3 regions of the Rhizobium sp. CF142 genome follow, and region 3 is predicted to be linked to each of the others. Evidence: riboswitches for the same ligand, from Rfam matches in the RefSeq annotation. Region 3 holds a riboswitch; each other region holds the start of a gene.
What was found. A riboswitch is a leader RNA that binds a small molecule or an ion and turns the genes downstream of it on or off. The one in region 3 is predicted to bind cobalamin.
Positions count from the first base shown of each region.

Region 1: linked by a shared signal. The riboswitch ahead of bluB (5,6-dimethylbenzimidazole synthase) and the one ahead of cobU (bifunctional adenosylcobinamide kinase/adenosylcobinamide-phosphate guanylyltransferase) in region 3 are both predicted to bind cobalamin.
Region 2: linked by a shared signal. The riboswitch ahead of metE (5-methyltetrahydropteroyltriglutamate--homocysteine S-methyltransferase) and the one ahead of cobU (bifunctional adenosylcobinamide kinase/adenosylcobinamide-phosphate guanylyltransferase) in region 3 are both predicted to bind cobalamin.

Region 1 is NZ_AJWE01000135.1:22,169-29,758, forward strand. Features, by position in the region: gene PMI11_RS34260 (3-deoxy-7-phosphoheptulonate synthase) at 629-1,696, opposite strand; partial or broken gene PMI11_RS34265 (DHA2 family efflux MFS transporter permease subunit) at 1,939-3,420, opposite strand; cobalamin riboswitch at 3,506-3,697, shown strand; gene bluB (5,6-dimethylbenzimidazole synthase) at 3,739-4,440, shown strand; gene PMI11_RS34275 (MFS transporter) at 4,458-6,002, opposite strand; gene PMI11_RS34280 (LysR family transcriptional regulator) at 6,137-6,991, shown strand; gene PMI11_RS34285 (DUF2865 domain-containing protein) at 7,021-7,590, opposite strand, start outside.
Region 2 is NZ_AJWE01000093.1:62,671-70,260, reverse strand. Features, by position in the region: gene metE (5-methyltetrahydropteroyltriglutamate--homocysteine S-methyltransferase) at 1-2,308, opposite strand, end outside; cobalamin riboswitch at 2,415-2,620, opposite strand; gene PMI11_RS19510 (heavy metal translocating P-type ATPase) at 2,662-4,950, opposite strand; gene PMI11_RS19505 (MerR family transcriptional regulator) at 5,022-5,444, shown strand; gene PMI11_RS19500 (TIGR03862 family flavoprotein) at 5,483-6,694, shown strand; gene PMI11_RS19495 (cytochrome c biogenesis protein DipZ) at 6,681-7,590, opposite strand, start outside.
Region 3 is NZ_AJWE01000016.1:4,905-12,494, forward strand. Features, by position in the region: gene PMI11_RS04805 (SDR family oxidoreductase) at 1-300, shown strand, start outside; gene PMI11_RS35940 (MarR family winged helix-turn-helix transcriptional regulator) at 349-837, opposite strand; gene PMI11_RS04815 (DUF1330 domain-containing protein) at 942-1,241, shown strand; gene PMI11_RS04820 (adenylate/guanylate cyclase domain-containing protein) at 1,478-2,593, shown strand; gene PMI11_RS04825 (chloride channel protein) at 2,579-4,369, opposite strand; cobalamin riboswitch at 4,577-4,973, shown strand; gene cobU (bifunctional adenosylcobinamide kinase/adenosylcobinamide-phosphate guanylyltransferase) at 5,337-5,846, shown strand; gene cobW (cobalamin biosynthesis protein CobW) at 5,851-6,897, shown strand; gene cobN (cobaltochelatase subunit CobN) at 6,907-7,590, shown strand, end outside.

The sequences.
Region 1 (7,590 bases), on a different contig from region 3:
ATTGCCACGGCTGAAAGTGTTCTTGGATCGCCTTCATGAACCTTCCATCAACGTTAAAATTCATATGTCGGCGCGAGCCTTGGACGGAAAACGATGCCACAGTGCACTATAGTGCTTCGCTGAAATCCGTATTGCGCTACCGGGCATTTTTCATATCGATGCCCGCAGGATAGTTTTGCTTCGACGAAGCATTAAAATTCAACATAAAACTGGGGCATCTGTGGGATGTAGCCGTGAATAAAATACACCTGATAAGAAAATCAATGATAATGATATTTATCATTTTCTTCATATCATTAAACATTATCATTTGGCCGGTATGGTATTATGGAAACATATATGATGTAATTTCCGATACATTTCAATTCAGGGGACCACTATTTGGAGTTCTTTTGGTAGCCCCGCAAATTTACCCTCTAATTATATTGTCTCTGTTATTGCATTTCCTAAGGAAGAACGAGCGCGCCTTAAAAGAGGCAATGTGGCTCTGGTCAGTGATATTTGTGATCGGATCCGCGTGGACCGCTCTGCTCATCTATGCAATCAACAACGGGTAACCCCCAAAAGGACCACGCCACCGCCCTGCGAATGGGCGGCGGGGTTTACCCGCCGCGACTGATGCAGCGGCTCAAGCCGCGACAGCGGCCTTGCGACGATCGCGGACGGCCTGGGCTAGATTCTCAAGCACGTCGACCGACATGTCCCAGCCGATGCAGCCGTCGGTGATCGACTGGCCGTAGACCAGCGGTTTGCCGGGAACGAGGTCCTGGCGGCCGGCGACGAGATTGCTCTCGATCATCATGCCCTTGATGTGATGGTTGCCGGCGACGATCTGGCCGGCGACGTCTTTCACGACCTTCGGCTGGTTCATCGGGTCCTTGCCGCTGTTGGCGTGGCTGGCATCGATCAGCATGCGCGGGTCGACGCCGAGCTTGACGGCCTCGGCGATGACGGCCTGCACGTCAGCGGCCTCATAGTTCGGCCGCTTGCCGCCGCGCAGGATGATGTGGCAGTCCTCGTTGCCGCGTGTGGAGGCAATCGCTGCCTGTCCGTCCTTGGTCACAGCCGGGAAATGGTGCGGCTGGGAGGCCGCCATGATCGCATCGAGCGCGATGCGCGCGCCGCCATCCGTGCCGTTCTTGAAGCCGATCGGGCAGGAGAGACCCGAGGCAAGCTGACGGTGGATCTGGCTTTCGGTGGTGCGCGCGCCGATGGCGCCGTAGCTGACGAGATCGGCGATATATTGCGGCGTGATCGTGTCGAGGAATTCGCAGCCGGCCGGCAGGCCCATGGCGTTGATGTCGAGCAGCAGCTGGCGGGCAAGGCGCAGGCCTTCCTCGATGCGGTAGCTGCCGTCGAGATGCGGGTCGTTCATCAGGCCCTTCCAGCCGACGGTGGTGCGGGGCTTTTCGAAATAGACGCGCATGACGATTTCGAGGTCGCCTGACAGGCGTCGTCGCTGTTCGACAAGCCGGGATGCGTATTCGCGGGCGGCTGCCGGATCGTGGATCGAGCAGGGGCCGATGACCACCAGCTGGCGATCGTCTTTACCGGTCAGGATATTGTGGATCGTGTCGCGTGTGCTGGTCACGGTCTGAGTGACCGCGCGGTCACGCGGGATTTCCTTGATAATGTCGGCAGGTTTGGTCAACGGGGTGATCTCGACGATGCGCAGATCATCAATGGTGTCAGTCACGGTATGCTCTCCTGTTTGGTCATACCGTGGCGGAACAAAAAAGCCGCCAGGTTGACTAGCGGCTGTTCGGGTGTGTCGTCGCGTTAGTTTCGGTTACGCACAGACCCGCATCCGCTGGAAGCAGCGGTACGAATAAAATCGCGATGCGTAAACGGACGAAATCGACATGCAGGCTATGTAGCTATGCCGATCGGAATTGTCACGTGGAATCTGTGAGGAAAAACGACAGATCCGTGAAGTTTTCAGCGGCTCTCGGCCATTGCCTGTCCTTGGGCCTCTTTCGGTTCTGCCGCCTCGGCATGTCTGTTCTTGTGGCGGCGTGTCGTCAGTTCTTCGCCGGCATTGGCAGGCAGGCGCAGGAAGGTGATGCAGGCAAGTGCTGATATCGCGGCCACGATGAAGAAGGCGATATGGAAATCCGAGACCAAAAGCTTGCCGCCGTGGAAGCTCGAGGAGATTTCCAGGATCGTGCCGGCGACGGCAACGCCCATGGCCATGGAGATGCGCTGCGCTACCGCATTGATGGCGGTTGCCTGGCTGCTGTCGGCCTCGTCCACATCGCCGAAGGCCATGGCGTTGACGCCGGAAAAGGCCATGGAGCGCAGAAGGCCGCCGACGAGAAGACAGCCCATGATGACGTACATCGGCGTTTCCGCGGTGAAGAAGCCGTTCACGCCGAGGAAGATCGCTGCGAGGAAGGTCGTCAGCGCAATGACGTTGCGGAAGCCGAAGGCGTTATAGGTGCGGGTAGCCGCAAATTTCGAGCCCATGGAGCCAAGAGCGCTGATGAAGGTGATCGAGCCGGATTGGAGCGGCGTCAGGCCGAAGCCGAGCTGCAGCATCAGCGGCATGAGGAAGGGCAGCGCGCCGAGGCCCATGCGGAAATTCGAGGCGCCGAGGATCGCCGCCCGGAACATCGGGTAACGAAACATCTTGGGATCGAGCAGCGGGTGCGGCGTGCGCCTGGCATGCACGAAATAGAGAATGCCGGAGAGGACGCCGACGGCGACAGTGACATAGCCGTAGATGACGGGAACGGCGGGCAGACTGATGACCGAGAGGCCGAAGACGAAACCGGCAAAGCCGATACCCGACAGGAAGAAGCCCGGAAAATCCATCGGCTTCGGGCTGCGCGGCTCGACGACCGGCAGGAAACGGGTGACGAGGACGATGCCGATAATGCCGATTGGCACATTGATCCAGAAGATCCAGTGCCAGCTTAGATAGGTTGTCAGGAAGCCGCCAATCGGCGGGCCCATGATCGGGCCGATCAGCGCCGGAATGGTCAACCATGCCATGGCATTCACCAGCTGGTGACGTGGCGTGCCGCGCACCAGGAGCAATCGCCCGACCGGCGTCATCATCGAGCCGCCAGCGCCCTGGATGAGGCGGGAGATGACGAAGGCGGCGATGGAATTGGAGAATGCGCAGGCGACCGAGCCGACCATGAAGACGAAGATCGCCAGGCGGAAGATTTTGCGTGCACCGAAGCGATCCGACATCCAGCCGCTGATCGGAATGAAGATTGCGAGCGCCACGAGGTAGCTCGTTACCGCAAGTTTCAGCGCGATCGGCGAGGTGCCGATATCGGAGGCAATGGCCGGCAGGCTGGTGGCGATCACGGTCGAATCCATCTGCTCCATGAACAGGGCGACCGCAAGGATCATTGGTGTTAGGCGGGACACGGGCAACCGGAAGGCAATGAGAGAGGATTCGGCGCCAGCGGCGTCGGGTCTCGTTCTAGGCCAGCATTTTCAGCCTGTCCACGAAATGAATGTCGCATGCAGCTTGCCGCCATGCCGTTTCCGCGCCATAGATCACCCGTCAGGTGCCCGCTTTCATAAGCGGGAGAATCGGGAATCCGGTGCAAGACCGGAACGTGCCCAACGCTGTAAGGCCGACGCTTGCCGCATAGAATGCCACTGGCCGCAAGGCCGGGAAGGCTGCGGCCAAGCGGATGACGCCAAAGTCAGAAGACCGGCCTGGCAAGATAGACCCAACCCGCGCGGACGGCGGGCGGTTGCGTTGTTGGGGATTTGACGATGCGACCCATTGATGATGCCGTTTGCCCGGCATCCAGCTTTTCTGCGGCCGAACGCGAGGCCGTCTATCACGCCATCATGACGCGGCGTGACGTGCGCAGCCAGTTCCTGCCCGATCCCTTGCCGGATGATCTGGTGACGCGTCTTTTGACCGCCGCGCATCACGCGCCCTCGGTCGGCTTCATGCAGCCATGGAATTTCATTCTGGTGAAGAGCGTCGAGGTGAGGGCGCGGGTACGCGATGCCTTCCTCAAGGCGAATGAAGAAGCGGCCCGCATGTTCGACGGCGAGCGGCAGGAACAATACCGTTCGCTGAAGCTCGAAGGAATCGTCCAGGCGCCGCTCGGCATCTGCGTGACCTGCGATCCGACCCGCAGCGGCAGCGTGGTGCTGGGTCGTACCCACAATCCGCGCATGGATAGCTATTCCACCGCCTGCGCCATCCAGAACCTGTGGCTTGCGGCACGAGCCGAAGGCGTGGGCATCGGCTGGGTCAGCATTTTTCGCGAGGGTGACCTGAAGGAGATCCTCGGCATTCCCGATCATATTGAGGTCGTCGCCTGGCTCTGCGCCGGCTTCGTCGACCGGCTCTATGATAAGCCGGAACTGGCGGTCAAAGGCTGGCGGCAGCGGGTGGCGCTGGAAGAGCTGGTTTTCCATGACGGCTGGGGGCAGGTGGAAAGCGAGGCCGCGCCGGTTTGAGCTGGCGCGGGTGTGCGTCACTCGGCCGGCTGGGTGCTGCAATCCTTGGCGCAGGCCGGTGTCCTCCAATGGCCAAAGGTGAGGAAGCTCGCAGCAGCGAGAAGCCAGACGCCGATCGCTCCATAGAGCATGACGCCGCCGAAGCCTGCGACCAGCGCACCATGCACCGTCTCGGCAGGAATATCAGGCAGAGCGGCGATGTTGCCGGCGGAGATCCGTTCGGCAAGCGGGCGTAGATCGCCGGCATCGATCGAGTTCGGCAAGGCGCTCCTTAGATGGGAGAGCACGCCGCTGAACAGGATGAAGCCCATGACGGCGATGTTGATGGCGAGCGAGATCATCCGGGCGCTCATGTCGATGCCGGAGGCCATGCCGGCGCGATCGCTGGAAACCGCACCGGTTGTCGTGTTGGTGACCGGCGTGTTGGTGAAGCCAAGCCCGATGCCGGCAAGCAGCGCGCCGGGCAGCATCGTCAGCCAGCTTGCCGCGGCGGCGGCACTGCCTGACTTCATCAGCAGGAAGCCGAGCCCGATGGTGAAAAGGCCGCCGGGAATGATGATGCCCGGCCGGTAGCGCAGCATGAGCCGTTCGGCAAGCGGCGGCACGACGAGCGTCGGCAGCGTATAGGCAAGCAGCGCCAGACCCGCGGCCACACTGCCATAGCCGAGACCGGCTTCATACCAGATCGGCAGATAGATCATGAAGGGCCAGAAGCTGATATTCATGGCAGCCGAGCCGATGATGGCACCCGAGAAGGCGCGAATGCCGAAGACTGAAGCATCGAACATCGGTCGCGGGTTCAGCCTCTCGGCAATGACGAAGGCGACGAGGCTTGCCGCGGCAAGTCCGACAATGCCAAGTGCTGCAGGGCTGGCAAAGCCGAGAGCCGGACCCTGGGTGATGAAGTAAGCGAGGCAGAAGACCGCCAGCGAAAGGGTGGCAATGCCGGCCATATCGAGCCGTCCTGCAGCGGGGTCACGCGATTCCTCAACGCCCGTTACGGCAAGCGTTACCGTCACGGCTGCCAGCACGGCATGGATGAGGAACACCCATTGCCAGCCGGCCGCCGCAACGATCGCAACGCCGATGATCGGGCCGAAGCCAAGGCCAATGCCGAAGATGATGCCCCACCAGCCGAAGGCGATGCTGCGGGCGCGGCCTTCCCGAAATTGATGAGAGAGGACAGCCACCTGGCAAATCAGCATCACGCCGCCGCTCATGCCCTGCAGAAAGCGGGAAACGATCAGCAGCGAAACATCCTGAGCAAGGCCGGCAATCAGTGAGGTGAGGCCAAAGGCGGCAATGCCGATCAGGAAGACGCGCTTGCGGCCGTAGCGATCGGCCAATGTGCCTGCCGCCATCAGCACCGTCGTCACGGCGATCGTATAGGCATTCATGATCCATTGCAGCGCGCTGAAATCGGCATGCAGCACCTTTTCCAGCGTCGGCAGGATTGCGGGTACGCTCGATATTTCAAGGCCGAACATCAGTGAGGAGAGGCAGGCCGCCATCAGGGCGATGATGCCTCTGATACGTGAGGATGGAGGGGAGGCAGAGATCATGCTTTGGCCTTTCGACGTTGAGACATAGAACGGTGACATCCGTTGTTGTCCATTTGCGTCAGCATAAGCAGAGCTTGATCATTACAGAATTGGATGATTGAATATTTCAGACACAACAATTTCGGATAGATCCAATGACCATGCTCGATGTCGATTCCGTTCAGGCTTTCGTGACGATCGCCGAGAACAAGAGCTTCACCCGCGCTGCCAGTGAGCTCGGCAGCACGCAAGGGGCGATCAGCGTCAAGCTCAAACGGCTGGAGGAGCGGCTCGGCCATCGGCTGATCGAACGCACGCCGCGGCTGGTGCGGCTTTCGGCACAGGGGGCGGTATTTCTTGATGCCGCACGGGAATTCCTCGCTGCCCATGACCGGGCGATCGAAGCACTTTCCTCGTCGCGCCGTCGTTTCAGACTGGGCATTGCGGCCCATGTCGCCGGCCCGGAAGTGCCGACGCTGCTTGCGCGCCTCAATGCCCATGATCCGGGGCTGACAATCGAGGTCCGGCTCGACAATTCCTGCGAGTTGCTTGCCGCCTTCGATCGCGGCGACCTGGATGCGGCGATCGTCCGTCGGGACGAGGACCGGCGCGATGGCGAGGTTCTGGCACCGGAGCATTTCGGCTGGTTTGCAACGCCGCAATTCGAATATCGCCGCGGCGAACCGCTGCGTCTTGCAGCACTGTCGCCCAACTGCAAGGTGCGGGATGTCTGCACCCGGGCGCTCGATGCGGCAGGCATTCCCTGGGCGGAAGTCTTCCTCGGCGGCGGCTCTTCGGCTGTGACAGCAGCCGTTTCGGCCGGGCTTGCCGTCTCGACCTTCTCCTATCGTCTGGCGCCTGTCGGCACGGTCGAGGTCAGCGAGCGCTTCGGCCTGCCGGCGCTGCCATCCTCCGAGGTCGTGCTGCATTCGACACTGACGGACGCCAAATCGCGTGCGGCCCTGCGCACATTGGCGGCAGCCTTCAGAGAACATCGCTCGTCAAACTGAAGACGCGATTTCGACTGCCGCTATCGTGGTTATTGCTGTTGTTGGGGCTGCGGGCCTGATGTCGCCGGATTGGTGAGATCGATCTTGCCCTGATCGCCGGCCAGAAATTGCGGGCCGACCTGGCGCACCTTGTTGCTGGCGGGGTCGTAGGGACGATCCGGCACCTGCGCCTGCGGGGCGGGCGGGGCGCTTGCGGCCTTCGGTGCTTCCGTATGGATCGTGGTGATCGAACCCTTCGGCTCAGGCGCCGGTGCATAGGCTGCCTGGCTCCTGCGCATTTCCTCGTAATAGGCGGTCAGATTGCAGGAGCAGGCGGATTTTTCGCCGGGCGCGCGGGTCTTGTAGGCAAAGGCGTTCTTCATCGCGCCATAGGGGGCGCCCGTTGCCGTCGAGATCATGTTCGAGGCGTCGGCGCTGGAGATGTCGCGGTAATAGAGCTCCGTCTCCACACCAGGGCACATCTTGGCGCAGGTCGCGGCATCGCGGCCGAAATCGACCGAGGTTGCGTTATTGCTGATCGGGAAGAAGCCGCCGTCGCAGGTACGAACGCAGATGGTGCTGACGGGCGAGAGCATTTCCGCCCGCGGCAGGCCGTAACG
Region 2 (7,590 bases), on a different contig from region 3:
ATGCGGCATGTCGTAATATTCGGGCGGCAGCGACCATGTTGACAAGCGCCGGGCGAACCTCTTCCCACCTGCGCGTCTTCAATCCGCAATCCGGATTGATCCAGAGCTGCCCGTCCGTCAGACGCTCGCGCGCCAGCGTCAGGAGCTCCGTCATCTCCTCGACATCAGGAACGCGCGGCGAATGGATGTCGTAGACGCCAGGGCCGATCTCGTTCGGATATTTGTAGCTGCGGAAAGCTTCCAGCAGTTCCATCTTCGAACGCGACGTTTCGATGGAGATTACATCGGCATCCATCGCCGCAATGGCATCGATGATCTGGTTGAACTCCGAATAGCACATATGCGTATGGATCTGCGTTTCGTCCGCCACGCCGGAGGCGCATAGGCGAAAACTCTCGACGGCCCAGTCGAGATAGGTCTTCCAGTCGGCCTTGCGCTGCGGCAGGCCTTCGCGGAGCGCCGCCTCGTCGATCTGGATCATTGCCGCACCGGCCTTTTCAAGATCGAGCACCTCGTCGCGGATCGCCAGCGCGATCTGCCGGCTGACATCGGCGCGGGAAAGATCGTCGCGCACGAAGGACCAATTGAGGATCGTCACCGGCCCGGTCAGCATGCCTTTGACCGGCTTCTCCGTCAGCGACTGCGCATAGCGCCACCACTCCACCGTCATCGGTACGGGGCGGGAGACATCGCCGAAGATGATGGGTGGCCGGACATAGCGCGAGCCGTAGCTCTGCACCCAGGCATGTTGCGTGAAGGCGAAGCCGAAAAGCTGCTCGCCAAAATACTGCACCATGTCATTGCGCTCGAATTCGCCGTGGACGAGCACGTCGAGGCCGATTTCCTCCTGCCAGCGGATCGCTGCTTCGGTTTCCTTTTTCAGGAAGGCATCGTAATCCGCCTCGCTGATCGTGCCCTTGGCGAAGGCCGAGCGGGACTTGCGCACGTCAGCCGTCTGCGGGAAAGAGCCGATCGTCGTCGTCGGGAACAGCGGCAGGCGAAGCTTACGCTCCTGCAGGCCGGTCCGCTCGGCAAAATCGCTGCCGCGCGTCTTCATCGCCTCGTCGATCGCGGCAACCCGCTGTCTGACCTTCAGATCATGTACGTGCGTAGATGCGGCGCGCGATGCAACGGCCTGCGAGGCTGCCGCAATCACCTGGGAGGCCTTGCCGGCATCGCCAAGCGCTGCGAGCTCATCAAGCTTCTGGGCAGCGAAGGCGAGCCATGATTTCAGCTCACCATCCAGCCCGCTCTCCAGTTCCAGATCGATCGGCACGTGCAGCAGCGAGCAGGACGGCGCGATCTGTAGCCGGTCCGCACCAAAATGCTGGACAAGCGGCTCGATTCTTTTCTGGATCGCCGCAAGGTCTGCCTTCCAGATATTACGCCCGTCGATGAGGCCAAGCGACAGCGTCAGGTCGCTGGATGTCTTGAGAAGGGCATCGATATGCTGTGGAGCGCGAACGAGATCGACATGCAGTCCGGCCACCGGCAGCGAGAGCGCCGTCGGCAGATTGTCGCCGATCTCGCCGAAATAGGTGGCGAGCATGATCTTCAGGTCGGGTACCAATTCATGCAGCGCACGATAGGTATGCTGCAGTGCTGCCTGCTCTTCCTGTGAAAGATCGAGCACGAAGCAAGGTTCGTCGATCTGCACCCAGTCGGCACCGGCTGCACGAAGTTCTGCCAGTACTTTTGCATAGACGGGCAACAAGCGTGCAAGCAGGTCGATCGGCTGGAAGCCCTCTTCGCTTCCTTTGGCGAGTTTCAGGAAGGTGACCGGACCGAGGATGACCGGCCGGGTGTGGATGCCAAGTGTCTTCGCCTCGATGAAGGCATCGAGCGGCCTGTTCGCCGTCAGGGCAAAGGTCTGATCGATGCCGAGTTCCGGCACCATGTAGTGATAGTTCGTGTCGAACCACTTCGTCATTTCCAGCGCCGGCACGCCATGCCCGTAATGGTGCGGATGGCCGCAATCGGCATGCGCCTCTTCGCCGGTTGAGCCACGCGCCATGGCGAAATAGGTATCGAGCGCCACATGGCCGCCCTTCCACCCATAGGCCGAAGGAATGGCGCCGACCATGACGGCCGTATCGAGCACATGGTCGTAAAGCGAGAAATCGTTCGAGGGGACGACGTCGATCCCCTTCTCTTTCTGCAAGGCCCAATTTTCGGCCCGCAGCCGCTTGCCGACATCGAGAAGCGCGCCGGCATCGGATTTGCCGGCCCAGTAGCTTTCCAGTGCGAATTTGAGTTCGCGATGCTTTCCGATCCTGGGAAAGCCGAGATTTGCAGTCTTGATGGTCATTTCCTTACCCCGAAGGTTATGGGCAAGGCTGCGGCGCAACGCATCGACGAGAGACGGCCATGGGAATGCCGTCTCGCGCAAAGCGGCACACCGGGACACCCCGCCCGTGGACGTTATCTATCGCGGCAGGTCTCCTGGCTTGCGGGTCATCGACATCGTCCAGTCTTCCCGGGCGTCTTCCCAGTGACGTCTTAGGACGGTGTCTCTCCGCTTACAGTTGCGGGGGCAGCTCCGGTCTTGGCGATTACCGCACCGAATTCCCTCTTAGCTCGGGATTGTCTGATCCCAAGAACCAACGATGCGGCAAGCATGCACCCGCCGCATCGCAACGTCAAGATCACATAAAGAAATCTTTATGTCTTTATCTGAAGGAGGCGAAGCGCATTCATCGTCACCAGCACGGTCGCGCCCGTATCCGCAAGAATCGCCGGCCACAGGCCGGTAATGCCGGCAATGGTGGTAATAAGGAACACGGCCTTCAGCCCGAGAGCCATGGTGATGTTCTGGATGATATTGCGCATCGTCCGCTTCGAAAGCTCGATCATGCGCGCCACATCACCAACGCGCCCGTGCAGCACGGCCGCATCCGCCGTTTCCAGCGCCACATCGGTGCCGCCGCCCATGGCGATGCCGACATCGGCAGCGGCAAGTGCCGGCGCATCATTGATGCCGTCACCCACCTTGGCGACGAATAGACCTTCCTTCTTCAACTCGCCAACAATGCGCTGCTTGTCCTGCGGCAGGAGTTCGCCGCGCCAGTCGATGCCGAGATCGCCGGCAACGGCTGCCGCCGTGCGCTTGTTGTCGCCAGTCAGCATGATGGCGCGTACGCCCGCTGCCTTCAGCGTCGCAAGCCCGCTCTTTGCGTCTTCACGAGGTTCATCACGCATGGCGATGAGACCGGCTGCGACACCATTGACGAGCAGTACCGAGACGCTCTTGCCCGCCCCGTTCAGCACCGCGACCTGCTCGTCCTGTTCCGCATTCAGCGCCCCGCGCTCGCGCGCAGCCGGCGGCGACAGGAGATCGAGCGTCTCCCCACCCACCTTGCCGGTCATGCCCTTGCCGGGAAGCGCTTCGACTTCGAAAGCCGGCGGTACGGGCACACGGTCTGCCTTGGCACGGTTGAGAATTGCCAACGCCAGCGGATGGCTGGAGCCCTGCTCCAGAACGGCAGCGCGCGAAAGCACCTCCACCTCTGTGCGTCCATAGGAAATTATATCGGTGACCTGCGGTTTGCCTTCGGTCAGCGTACCGGTTTTATCGAAGGCAACGGCCGTCACCTTCCCAAGCGATTCCAGAACCGCGCCACCCTTCATCAGCAGACCGCGGCGCGCACCCGCCGAAAGCGAGGCGGCAATCGCCGCCGGCGTCGAAATGACCAGCGCACAGGGGCAGCCGATCAGCAGGATTGCGAGACCTTTATAGACCCATTCGCCCCATGCCCCACCCATCAGGAGCGGCGGCAGGACGGCGACCAGCGCCGCCACGACGACGACACCAGGCGTATAATAACGGGAGAAGCGATCGATGAAGCGCTCCGTCGGCGCCTTCGATTCCTGGGCTTCCTCCACCAGCTTGACGACGCGGGCAATCGTATTGTCCTCGGCAGCGGCCGTGACACGGACGCGCAGCGCCGCATCGCCATTGACCGTGCCGGCGAAGACCGTCTCGCCTGCGCCCTTGCGCACCGGCGTGCTTTCGCCCGTCACCGGCGCTTCATCGATCGCACTTTCGCCGGAAACAATTGTACCGTCGGCGGAAATCCGGTCTCCCGGACGCACGAGAATGATGGAGCCGACGGAAAGCGTCTCAGCCGGCACTTCCTTCACCTCGCCGCCCGTCTCGAGCAGCGCATTCTTCGGCACCAGCGTCGTCAGCGACTGGATGCTGGCGCGCGCCTTGCCGGCAGCCACCCCTTCCAGCAATTCACCGACGAGGAACAGGAAGACGACCGTCGCCGCCTCTTCGCCGGCATTGATGATGACAGCGCCGACAGCGGCAATCGTCATCAGCATTTCGATCGAAAAGGGCGTGCCGGAAAGGGCGGCCATGACCGCGCGGCGCGCAATCGGCACCAGCCCGACCAGCATGGCGACGATGAAGGCATAGGAAGCGATCGATGGCACCAGGTGGCCGAGCACATAAGCAGCAACGAGTGCGAGGCCGGAAAAGATCGTCAACCGGCCCTTCTTGCTCTGCCACCAGGGGCCGGTCATCGGCCCGTGATCATGGCCGTGCAGACCCTCGATCTCCTCGTCGCCATGCGAATGATCGTGATCATGGCCTTCGTGACCATGATCGTCATGGTCGTGGCCATGGTGCTCATGCCCATCGTGATCGTGGTCATGGTCGTGCCCATGATCGTGGTCGTGACCCGCATGGTCATGGCCGACCTTGCTCTCGCGAACAGGAGCCTTGCCGGTGAGCGGAGCAACCGAATAGCCGAGGCCGGTTACCCTCTTCTCGATCGCTTTGAGATCGCTGCTGCCATCGTGGCGCACCGTCATCGTGCCTGCCGTCACCGACACAGAGACGTCTTCGACGCCGGGCACGCGCCTGACGGCCGTATCGATTTTCGTTGCGCAGGCGGCGCAATCCATGCCGCCAACCCGGTACCGTGCCTGTGCTGCTTCGCTCATGATTTCGATCCTTGCTTGTAAGCAGTATCGTTCCTACATCCTCTAGCGACTAGAGGTGCAAGAGGAAAATCATGAAAAAGATCACCATCGGCGAAGCCGCCCGCCAGAGCGGCGTCAAGGTGCCGACGATCCGCTATTATGAAGGCATCGGCCTGTTGTCTGCGCCGAGCCGCAGCGAGGGCAATCAGCGCTCCTACGAGCCATCGGACCTCAACCGCCTCGCCTTCATCCGCCACGCCCGCGAACTCGGCTTCGAGATCGAGGCGATCCGCACATTGCTGCAGCTGCAGGACGACCCGCACCAGTCCTGTGCCTCCGCCGATGCCATCGCCAAGGCCCGCCTGATCGAGGTCGAACAGCGCATCCGCAGTCTCAATGCCCTGAAGGCCGAGCTGGAACAGATGGTCGAAGGCTGCGGCCATGGCCGCGTCGATCAATGCCGGGTCATCGAGGTGCTCGCCGATCACGGCAAGTGCGTGCATCCGCATCACTGAGACTTGCGCTCGCTAACCGCCCGCGCCAAGAAGGCGCTATGAACCAGAAGACGATCGCGATCATCGGCGGCGGCCCCGCCGGCCTTTCGGCAGCCGAAGTGCTGTCGGCGAGTGGTCATGCCGTTTCCATCTATGACACGATTCCGACCTTTGCCCGCAAGTTCCTGCTCGCCGGCAAGTCCGGGCTCAACATCACCCATTCCGAAGATTACGAGCGTTTCGCCACCCGCTTCGGCAATGCCAATCCCCGCCTGCGCGCCGCCCTCAACGCCTTCACCCCGGCCGATATCCGCGCCTGGGCGGCAGACCTCGGCACCGAAACCTTCGTCGGTTCCTCCGGCCGGGTCTTTCCCAATGTCATGAAAGCCTCGCCGTTGCTGCGCGCCTGGCTCGCCCGCCTGGAAGCCCGCGGCGTCAGCTTCTTCACCCGCCATCGCTGGATCGGCTTTGCAGAAGGCGGCCATGTTTTCGAAACACCCGACGGCTGCAAGACCATATCCTGCGACGCCACACTGCTCGCACTCGGCGGTGCCAGCTATCCGCGTCTCGGCTCGGATGCCGGTTGGCTGCCGCTGCTCTCCGGCAGCGGCGTAGTGATCGCGCCGTTTCAGCCCGCCAATTGCGGTTTCGATGTCACCTGGAGTGACCTCTTCCGAGAACGCTTTGCCGGAGAGCCGCTGAAATCCGTTACGGCAACATCACGCGCCGGGACATTTCCGGGCGAGTTCGTCATCAGCAAACATGGCATCGAAGGAAGCCTGATCTATGCACACTCTGCCGCTTTGCGTGATGATCTGCTGGCCCATGGTGAGGCAACGCTGACAATCGATCTTGCTCCTGGCCGCACTCTGGATCGGCTGTTTCGCGATCTCGCCCGACAGGATGCCAAGACGAGCTTTTCCAACCGCCTGCGTAAGGGCGCGGGTCTCGACGGTGTGAAGGCTGCTCTGTTGCGTGAGTTGGTGCCGGAAGCCGATCGCAACGATCCGCACAAACTCGCTGCCGCCATCAAGTCCCTGCCGATCCCGTTGCTGCGCCCACGCCCCATCGCCGAGGCCATATCCTCTGCGGGCGGCATCGCCTTCAGCGAAATCGACGAGACCTATATGCTGAAACATCTCCCCGGCGTCTTTGCAGCCGGAGAGATGCTGGATTGGGAGGCGCCGACGGGCGGCTATCTGCTGACAGCCTGTTTCGCCACGGGCCGGGCCGCAGCAAGAGGCATCGAGGGCTGGCTCAGCCGAAGGTGAAGGCGAAAGCCTGCACGCCGGGATCGAGGAAATGGATCTCGAACGTGTGGTCGCCGACCGGCCCGGCTTCACGCACGAGCTGGTAGAGCCGCTGCCCCGTCACCGTGCCATTGCCGTCGGCATCCGTATCGACACCGTGCCCATCGCCCGGCGCCTTGCCATCGACCGTCACCTTGAAGCGTACCGGCTTGCCATCCGCACCAGGTCCCAGAACCAGATGCAGGTCGCGGGCATGGAACCGGTAATAGATGCTGCCATCGACGCCGTTCAGCGTTGCCTGTTCAGGGCCGACCGTCCAGTTGCCGGTGAGGCCCCACTCATTGAGCTTGGGCGGCGCGGCGACATAGTCATGAGCCGCATCGTTGACCGTGCCCTTGTCATCGCCGAAGTTCTGCGAGCGTGAGTAGCCGACATAGGTTTCCGGAGACTGCACATTCGCCGCATCCGAAGCAGCTTCGGCGCCGGTCGCCTTCACATCGACAATGTCGCTGGAAACGCCGGTCTTGCCGGCTTCGGCCAGCAGTTGCTGGATTACCCGTTCGGACTGGTCGTAATCGCCCTCGCCGAAATGGTGGTGCCGGATCTGCCCTTTCGCATCGATGAAATAATGCGCCGGCCAGTATTCGTTGTCGAAGGCACGCCAGATCGCATAGTCGTTGTCGACGGCGACCGGATAGGTGATGCCGAGATCGGAAATCGCCTTCTTCACATTGTCGACATTCTTCTCGAAGGCGAATTCCGGCGAGTGCACGCCGATGACGACGAGGCCCTGATCCTTGTATTTCTCCGCCCAGGCTTTGACATAGGGAATGGCGCGCAGGCAGTTGATGCAGGAATAGGTCCAGAAGTCGACGAGCACGACCTTGCCCTTCAGCTGCTCGGCCGTCAGCGGCCCC
Region 3 (7,590 bases):
TGCGTCTATCCGGCGGCCAAGCAGGGCCTGACCGGCCTGATGCGCGCCATGGCGGTCGAATTCGGCCCGCATGGCATCACCAGCAACGCGATTGCGCCCGGCTGGTTCGCCACGGAGACGAATGCTGCGATGGCTGCAAACGAGGAATTGATGCCTTTCGTGCGCCAGCGCATCCCAGTCCAGCGCTGGGGTCGCCCGGATGAGGTCGCCGGCGCGGCGCTGTTTCTCGCAAGCGGTGCGGCCTCCTTCGTCAACGGCCACGTGCTGACCGTCGACGGGGGCATGACAGTCAGGATGTGAGCGCAGACAGGTGCTTTGATCCCGCGGCGTTTTCCACCGCTCCTCGTCTCAACGGTCGGAGGTCCGTTCGGGGTGAGGCTCCTTCGGCGCTGAGGATGAGGAGCGGGCAAGGATATTGCCGACATCGGTCAGAAACGATAGCAGCAGATTGAAGTCGGCCTCGCTGTAGGTCTCCAGCATTGCGGCCATCGCTTCGCCATGCTCCTCGTAGAGCCGGCTGGCGCGTGCCGATGCCTCGGGGCAAGCAACCAGGACAAGGCGGCGCTTGTCTGTCTCATCACGTCGCCTGACGACGAAGCCGGTCGTCTCCAGCTTATCGATCAATCCGCTGACCGTCCCGACCTTCAACCCGACCTCGCGCGACAGGGCCGTCATCGACAGCGGGCCGAGCTGCTCCAGCAGCCGGAAGCACTTGAATTCGGTGCCGGTCAGACCAACCTTCTCGGCCATCTTCTGATGGAACAGCACGAGCCTGGCTGAAAACAGCTGGACTGTTGGAATGTAGCGCGCGAGGCGGTCAGTTGACTTTTTCGGCAAAACGTTTAGATCTCCGAACTAATTGTTTCGATATTCTAAGAAATCGTCAGCATCATGTCGATACTCTCGCATGGCTGTTCGGCCCTTGTTACAGGCAGCGATCCATGAGCGCCTATTTCATTCTCGAAATCCATCCCGATATCAAAGATCAGGCGATCGATGATTATCTTGCGTGTATATCGCCGGATATGACGTTCCATGGAGGCCGTGTCCGATCTCCGGGAGGCAAGGTCCAGCCGGTCCAGGGAAACAGGGAGATGAACAGGCTTGTGATCATCGAATTCCGCACCGTCTCCATTGCCCGGGAATGGTACGAGGAGGCGAAGCAGGCGAATGAAGGGGTTGCCAGGTATCGTTCTCTCTTCGCCTGCCCGGCGGTTATCGTTGCCGGGATGGATGGTTAGAAACATCGGCCTTGCAGCCATTGCCGGAGGTCGCGGCCCACTTCGGCGTTGCCGCCCATTCGCCCTATTTCCCATCATAGAATTGTACCGGCCCATGTGGAGGTTCCGAAATTAACAATCATATTCAGTGGCTTATAGACGAGGGAATCAAGAGCGAGCATATCAGCGAACTCATTGCCGGTTTGTGCGACCGGCTGATCGCGGATGGCTTTCCCATCTGGCGCGGTAGTATCGCGATGCCATCCATTCACCCCATGTACGCCGGCATCTCGGCCAATTTCGTGCGCGGCGGCGCGACCACCATCGAGACGGCCGAATATGGCAGCGCGGCGCAGCTGAGCTTCGAGAAGACACCGATCTATTATCTGTTGGGCCGCGGTGAAACGTCGGGGCGCTGGATCATTGCCAATGGGGAGGGTGTCGACGACTATCCGCAGCTTGCAGAATTCGCGCTCGGCGGTGGCACGGATCATCTGGTCAGCCTGCTGGAATTCCCGAAGGAAGCTGCGTTGCGCGGGGTCAGCCTGTCCCTGACAAGCGACAGGCCGGGCGGATTTTCCGATGATCAACTGGCGATCATCGCAACGCTTTTCCCGGCGCTGGGGCTGGCCTGCTACCGCATCGCGGCTTCGAAAACCGCTGCGGATATCCTTGCCGTCTATACAGGCGCCAAGACGAGTGCGCGCATCCTTGCGGGTGAGGTCCAGAGAGGAACGGGAGGCGCCATCAATGCCGCGATCCTGCTTGCGGACCTCAGAAACTTCACGGCGTTGACCGAGGTCTATCAATCCGGTGAGATCGCCGGGTTTCTGAACGAGCATTTCGAGCTGATCGGCCGGCATGTCGAGGAAAATTCCGGCGAGATCCTCAAGTTCATGGGCGACAGCGTATTGGCGATCTTTCCGACAGGCGGTGAAGACGGCGAGGATCCCGAGACGGCTTGCATGGCTGCGCTCGTCTCGGCCCGAAATGTCCTGGAGGCAAACGAGGCGCTCAATCGTCAGCGAGCGCGCGAGGGCGGGCCTGATATCGGCGTCGACGTCGTCCTGCATCTCGGCGAGGTGTTCTACGGAAATGTCGGCGCCCGCGGCAGGCTTGATTTCACTGTGATCGGCAGGGCCGTCAACGAGGCCTCGCGGCTCGAGAAACTCTGTGGCGAACTCGGCCAGGACCTCCTGATGTCGGAAAGCTTCGCGGCTGCCTGCGGTGTCGCCTGCGAGCATCTGGGATCGTTCGAATTGCGCGGCGTTTCGAGGAGGGCGGACGTGTTCAAGCTCGCGGTGCCGACTACAGCATCGGCCCTAAAATCGGAATCGATTTTCGGAAAGCCTAGCGCCTCAGATCTCGCCTGAGACCTCACGGCGGCGGCGGTCGAGTTCTTCGGTGTAACGGCGCAGCGTATGGCTTTCGCTGAGCTGGCCGACCACCTTGCGCTCGATGAGATTGTTGACGACGGCGAGCGCTTCGCTTTCGGTCTTGTCGAAGATCGCGGCCGCCTGCTTGGCGTTCATCTGCGGCTGCAGGAAATCGTTTTTATAGCGGATGAAATCGGCGAGATTCTGGGCTTCGTCCTGCGCGCTGGTGGGGTTGGCGTAGATTTCCGGCACGAGCACGAGGCCGGCATATTTGTCGCCGTCGTCGACGAGGATGACGCGCTGCGTCGAGCCGATGGGGAAGGCCTCTTTGAACTCGTCCAGGGTTATGCCGAGCTTTGCCTTCTTCACGTCTGATCGCATCAGCTTGTCGACGGTCAGGTTGCGGATCCAGCCGACATCATGGGCGCTGCGGATGCTCTCTCCGCGCAGGTGAAAGCGCCATGTGGCGAAGGAGTAGCCGAAGGTGGTGCGCACCACGAGCGAGGAGGTGATGACGGCGGCGAGCACCAGGGCGGTGATCGGAAAGTCGCCGGTAATCTCCAGCGCCAGGAAGGTCATGGTCAGCGGCCCGCCGATGACGGCGACGGCGAGCGAACTCATGCCGACGACGGCGTAGATCACGGGCGTCAGCGTCGCATCGGCGAAATAGGGGGCGGAATAGGCAAAGAGCTTGCCGAGCAGCGCTCCCATGAAGAGTGAGGCGAAGAACAGGCCGCCCCTGAAGCCCGAGCCGATGGAGACGGCCGACGCCACCGATTTCAGGAGGAAAAGTCCAATCAGCGCCGGGATCGTGATCTCATGGGAGAGGTTCAGATGCAGCGCGCCGTGACCGGCGGCCAGCACCTGTGGCGAGACCAGCGCCAACAGGCCGACGACGATGCCGCCGAGTGCCGGGCGGAAGGGCAGCGCAATCGAGCTCTTGCGCGCCAGTTCCTCGACGAAAGAGACGCCCTGCATGATCAGGATGCCGATGCCGGCGCAGAAGGCGCCGAGGGCGATCGCCGGGACGTAGTCGGCGGGTTGGACAGCGCCGAAGCTGCCGACATCGATGATGAAATCGCTGCCGGAGAGCAGCCGGGCAACCAGTGTAGCGACAAGGGCGGCGACGACGACAGGCGTCAGCGAGATGATGGTGTAGGTGCCGATGATCAGCTCGAAGGCATAGAAGGCACCGGTCAGCGGCGCATTGAAGGCCGCAGCGATGGCGCCGGCCGCGCCGCAGCCGACGAGGACGCGCAGATCCGCGCGGCGCAGCTGCAGCTTCAGGCCGAATTTCGAGGCGATGCCGGCTGCAAGCTGCGTATAGCCGGCCTCCAGACCGACGGAGGCGCCGAAGCCGTTGGAAACGAGATTCTGGATGGCGACGAGGATGCTGTCGGTCAGCGACAGACGGCCGCCATGGAGCGCATTGGCTTCGATCGGGTCGACCATCGGTTTCTTGCGCCATCTTGCGAGAATGAAGATCAACAGGCCGAGCAGCATGCCGCCCGCAACCGGGGCCGTCATCAGCAGGAACTTGCTGTCGATCTCAGAGGCGCTGAGCCTCGTCGTGCCGTCTATACCGAAGATCAGCCTGTGCATCTCTTCCGAGACATAGCTCATGGCGGTGACTGCAAGCCCTGAGGCAATACCGACGAGCGCGCCGGCAAAGACCATGCCCATTTCGCTGTGTCGGATAAGCGCGCGCAGGCGTCCCGGATCGAGGACGGTGCCAAGAGGGCCGAGGCGGCGAATATCCATTCGGGAGAGCATCATGGGGAAACTAGGCGGCAGGAGTGGGGGTCAAGGGCGGAGCCGGCATCCGCATGAGCGGCAATTGCGGCAAAATACCGACTGGGCTGTAAAGTTTTTGTGACGCAAGCCTTTGATTAAAGACGATAATATCGGTAGTGTAAGTCGAGATGAGCGCTATGCGCGCCCGGTGCACCGATTGACATGCCTGGGGCGGAAGCCTAACCATGAATTGACATAATGGATGGTTCCGGATCGGCCTTAAGCCTTCCGGATGAAAAGGGAATGTGACGGGGCGGACCCAAGCCGGGCGCTTTCATCACAGCCGACCCCGCGACTGTAGAGCAGTCAGGGTCTTCCATCCGGCATTTCGATTGCGGCGCCGACGGTTTTGCATTCTGCAAGCGGGCAAGGCGGGACAAGTGCCGGAAAAGCCACTGGGAATGCATCGTGATCAGCCGGGGCAGGACGCCTCTAATTCTACGAATCGTCCGCCTTTTCACGAGATGCAGCCGGGAAGGCGAGGCAGATCCGCTGGCACGATCAGGGGCGACCGGAAACGGTCTGCCCCTGTCGCGGCCGAAAACTGCGAGCCAGGAGACCTGCCATCCGTGCCGGGCATAATGCCCATACTGGGCCGTTTGCCCGCTGCCAGCACGGAGGTTGTCTTGGCTGAAGGATTTGATTCAGCGCCGCCTCTGGTGGTGCGATGTGGAGGCGCCGGTACGGTGCGTTCGGCCTCTTCCGTCGAGTATGCGGCACCCCCCTCTGTCCTGCCGGACATCTCCCCCACAAGGGGGGAGATTGAATCGTGGCAACGCTCTTCCCAAACAACAGATGTAGGGCGAAGGTCTGGCCTCTTGCCGATCTCTCCCCTTGTGGGGGAGATGTCCGGCAGGACAGAGGGGGGTGTTACACTCTCCAAGGTCAAGGAACGCAAACCCGGAATGAGCCTTCGCTATGCCCTCTCTCCGAGGAGCGTTTCGGCATGACCGCCACCTTCGTCCTCGGCGGCGCCCGCTCCGGCAAATCCCGCTTCGCCGAAAACCTCGTCACCACAAGCGGCCTTGAGCGCCACTACGTCGCCACCGGCCGCGCCTGGGACGATGAGATGCAGGCGCGCATCGACCAGCACAAGGCCGATCGCGGCTCCTCCTGGACCACGCATGAGGAACCGCTCGATCTCATCGAACGCCTTGCGGCCATCGATGGCGAGGGCAGGGCTGTTCTCGTCGATTGCCTGACGCTGTGGCTTACCAATTTGATGATGGAGGGGCGCGATATCGCCGCCCAATCCGCCGCCCTTGCCGCCTTTCTACCGCAGGCAAAGGCGCGGCTCGTCATCGTTTCCAATGAAGTCGGCCTCGGTATCGTGCCTGAGAACCGCATGGCGCGGGAGTTTCGCGATCATGCGGGCCGGCTGCACCAGATGATCGCGGCTTCGGCCGACGAAGTGTATTTTATCGCGGCAGGTCTGCCGCTGAAAATGAAGGGTTAAATCCATGCAGCAGAAAATTCCCGCAACCGTCATCACCGGCTTCCTCGGTGCGGGCAAGACGACCATGATCCGCAACCTGCTCACCAATGCCGGCGGCAAGAAGATTGCGCTGATCATCAACGAGTTCGGCGATCTCGGCGTCGATGGCGACGTGCTGAAGGGCTGCGGGGCGGAGAATTGCACCGAGGACGATATTATAGAGCTCACCAATGGCTGCATCTGCTGCACGGTCGCCGACGATTTCATTCCGACCATGACGAAGCTTCTGGAGCGCGACCAGCGCCCCGACCATATCGTCATCGAAACCTCGGGCCTCGCCTTGCCGCAGCCGCTGGTCGCCGCTTTCAACTGGCCGGATATCCGCAGCGAAGTCACCGTTGACGGCGTGATCACCGTGGTCGACAGCGCCGCTGTTGCGGCAGGGCGTTTTGCCGATGACCATGATGCTGTCAATGCACGCCGTGTCGAGGATGAATCGCTCGATCATGAAAGCCCGATCGAGGAGCTTTTCGAGGATCAACTGACCTGCGCCGATCTGATCGTGCTCAACAAGACCGATCTGATCGACGCTGACGGCCTTGGCCGTGTGAAGAGCGAGGTCGCCTCGCGCATCGCCCGCAAGCCTGTGATGATCGAGGCCAGGAACGGCGAGGTGCCGGCAAGCGTACTGCTCGGCCTCGGCATCGGCACGGAAGACGATATCGGCAACCGCAAGTCCCATCACGAGCTGGAGCATGAGGATGGCGAGCCGCACGATCACGACGAATTCGACAGTTTCGTCGTCGAACTCGGTGCTATCGCCGATACATCAGGTTTCGTCGAGAAGCTGAAGGGCATCATCGCCGAGCATGACGTGTTGCGTCTCAAGGGCTTCATCGATGTCTCCGGCAAGCCGATGCGCCTGCAGCTGCAGGCCGTGGGTGCCCGCATCGACCAGTATTTCGACCGCGCCTGGGCACAGGGCGAAGCCCGCAGCACGCGCCTTGTCGTCATCGGCCTGCACGAGATGGATCAGGACGCGGTGCGCAAGGCGATCGAAACGCTCGTCTGAGGATAGAGAATGCATCTGCTTCTGGCCCAACAGGGAACAATCAGCGACGGGGACGAGGCCATCGACCTCGGCCAGTCGCCGGGCGATATCCTGTTCCTCTCGGCCGCCGACACCGAGCTTGCGGCAATCGCTGCGGCTCATTCCGGCGGGGCGAGCGGGCATACGCTCAGGCTTGCGAGCCTGATGAGCCTGAAGCATCCGATGTCGGTCGATACCTACGTCCAGCGCACGGCACGACATGCGAAGCTGATCATCGTGCGGGCGCTGGGTGGGGCGAGCTATTTTCACTATGCGCTCGAGGCGCTGCACGCGGTTGCCGCTCGCAATGGGGCGCTGATTGCGGTGCTGCCGGGCGATGCGCGGCCGGATGCGGGGCTGACGCCGTTTTCCAATGTGTCGCTTGAGGATCTGAATGCGCTGTGGGCGTATCTGATCGAGGGTGGCGACGCCAATGCGCGGGGCTTTCTTGCCTATGCCTCGGCGATGCTTTCGGGGGCGGAGAAGCCGGCGCCAGCCGCGCCGTTGATGAAGGCGGGGATCTGGTGGCCGGGGCGGGGGCTTGTCGGGGTTGAGGAGTGGAAGGGGCTTGTTTCGGGTGTGTCTTCTGCGGCCGTTGCGGATGAGACACCCCCCTCTGTCCTGCCGGACATCTCCCCCACAAGGGGGGAGATCGACAAGGAGCGAGACCAACAC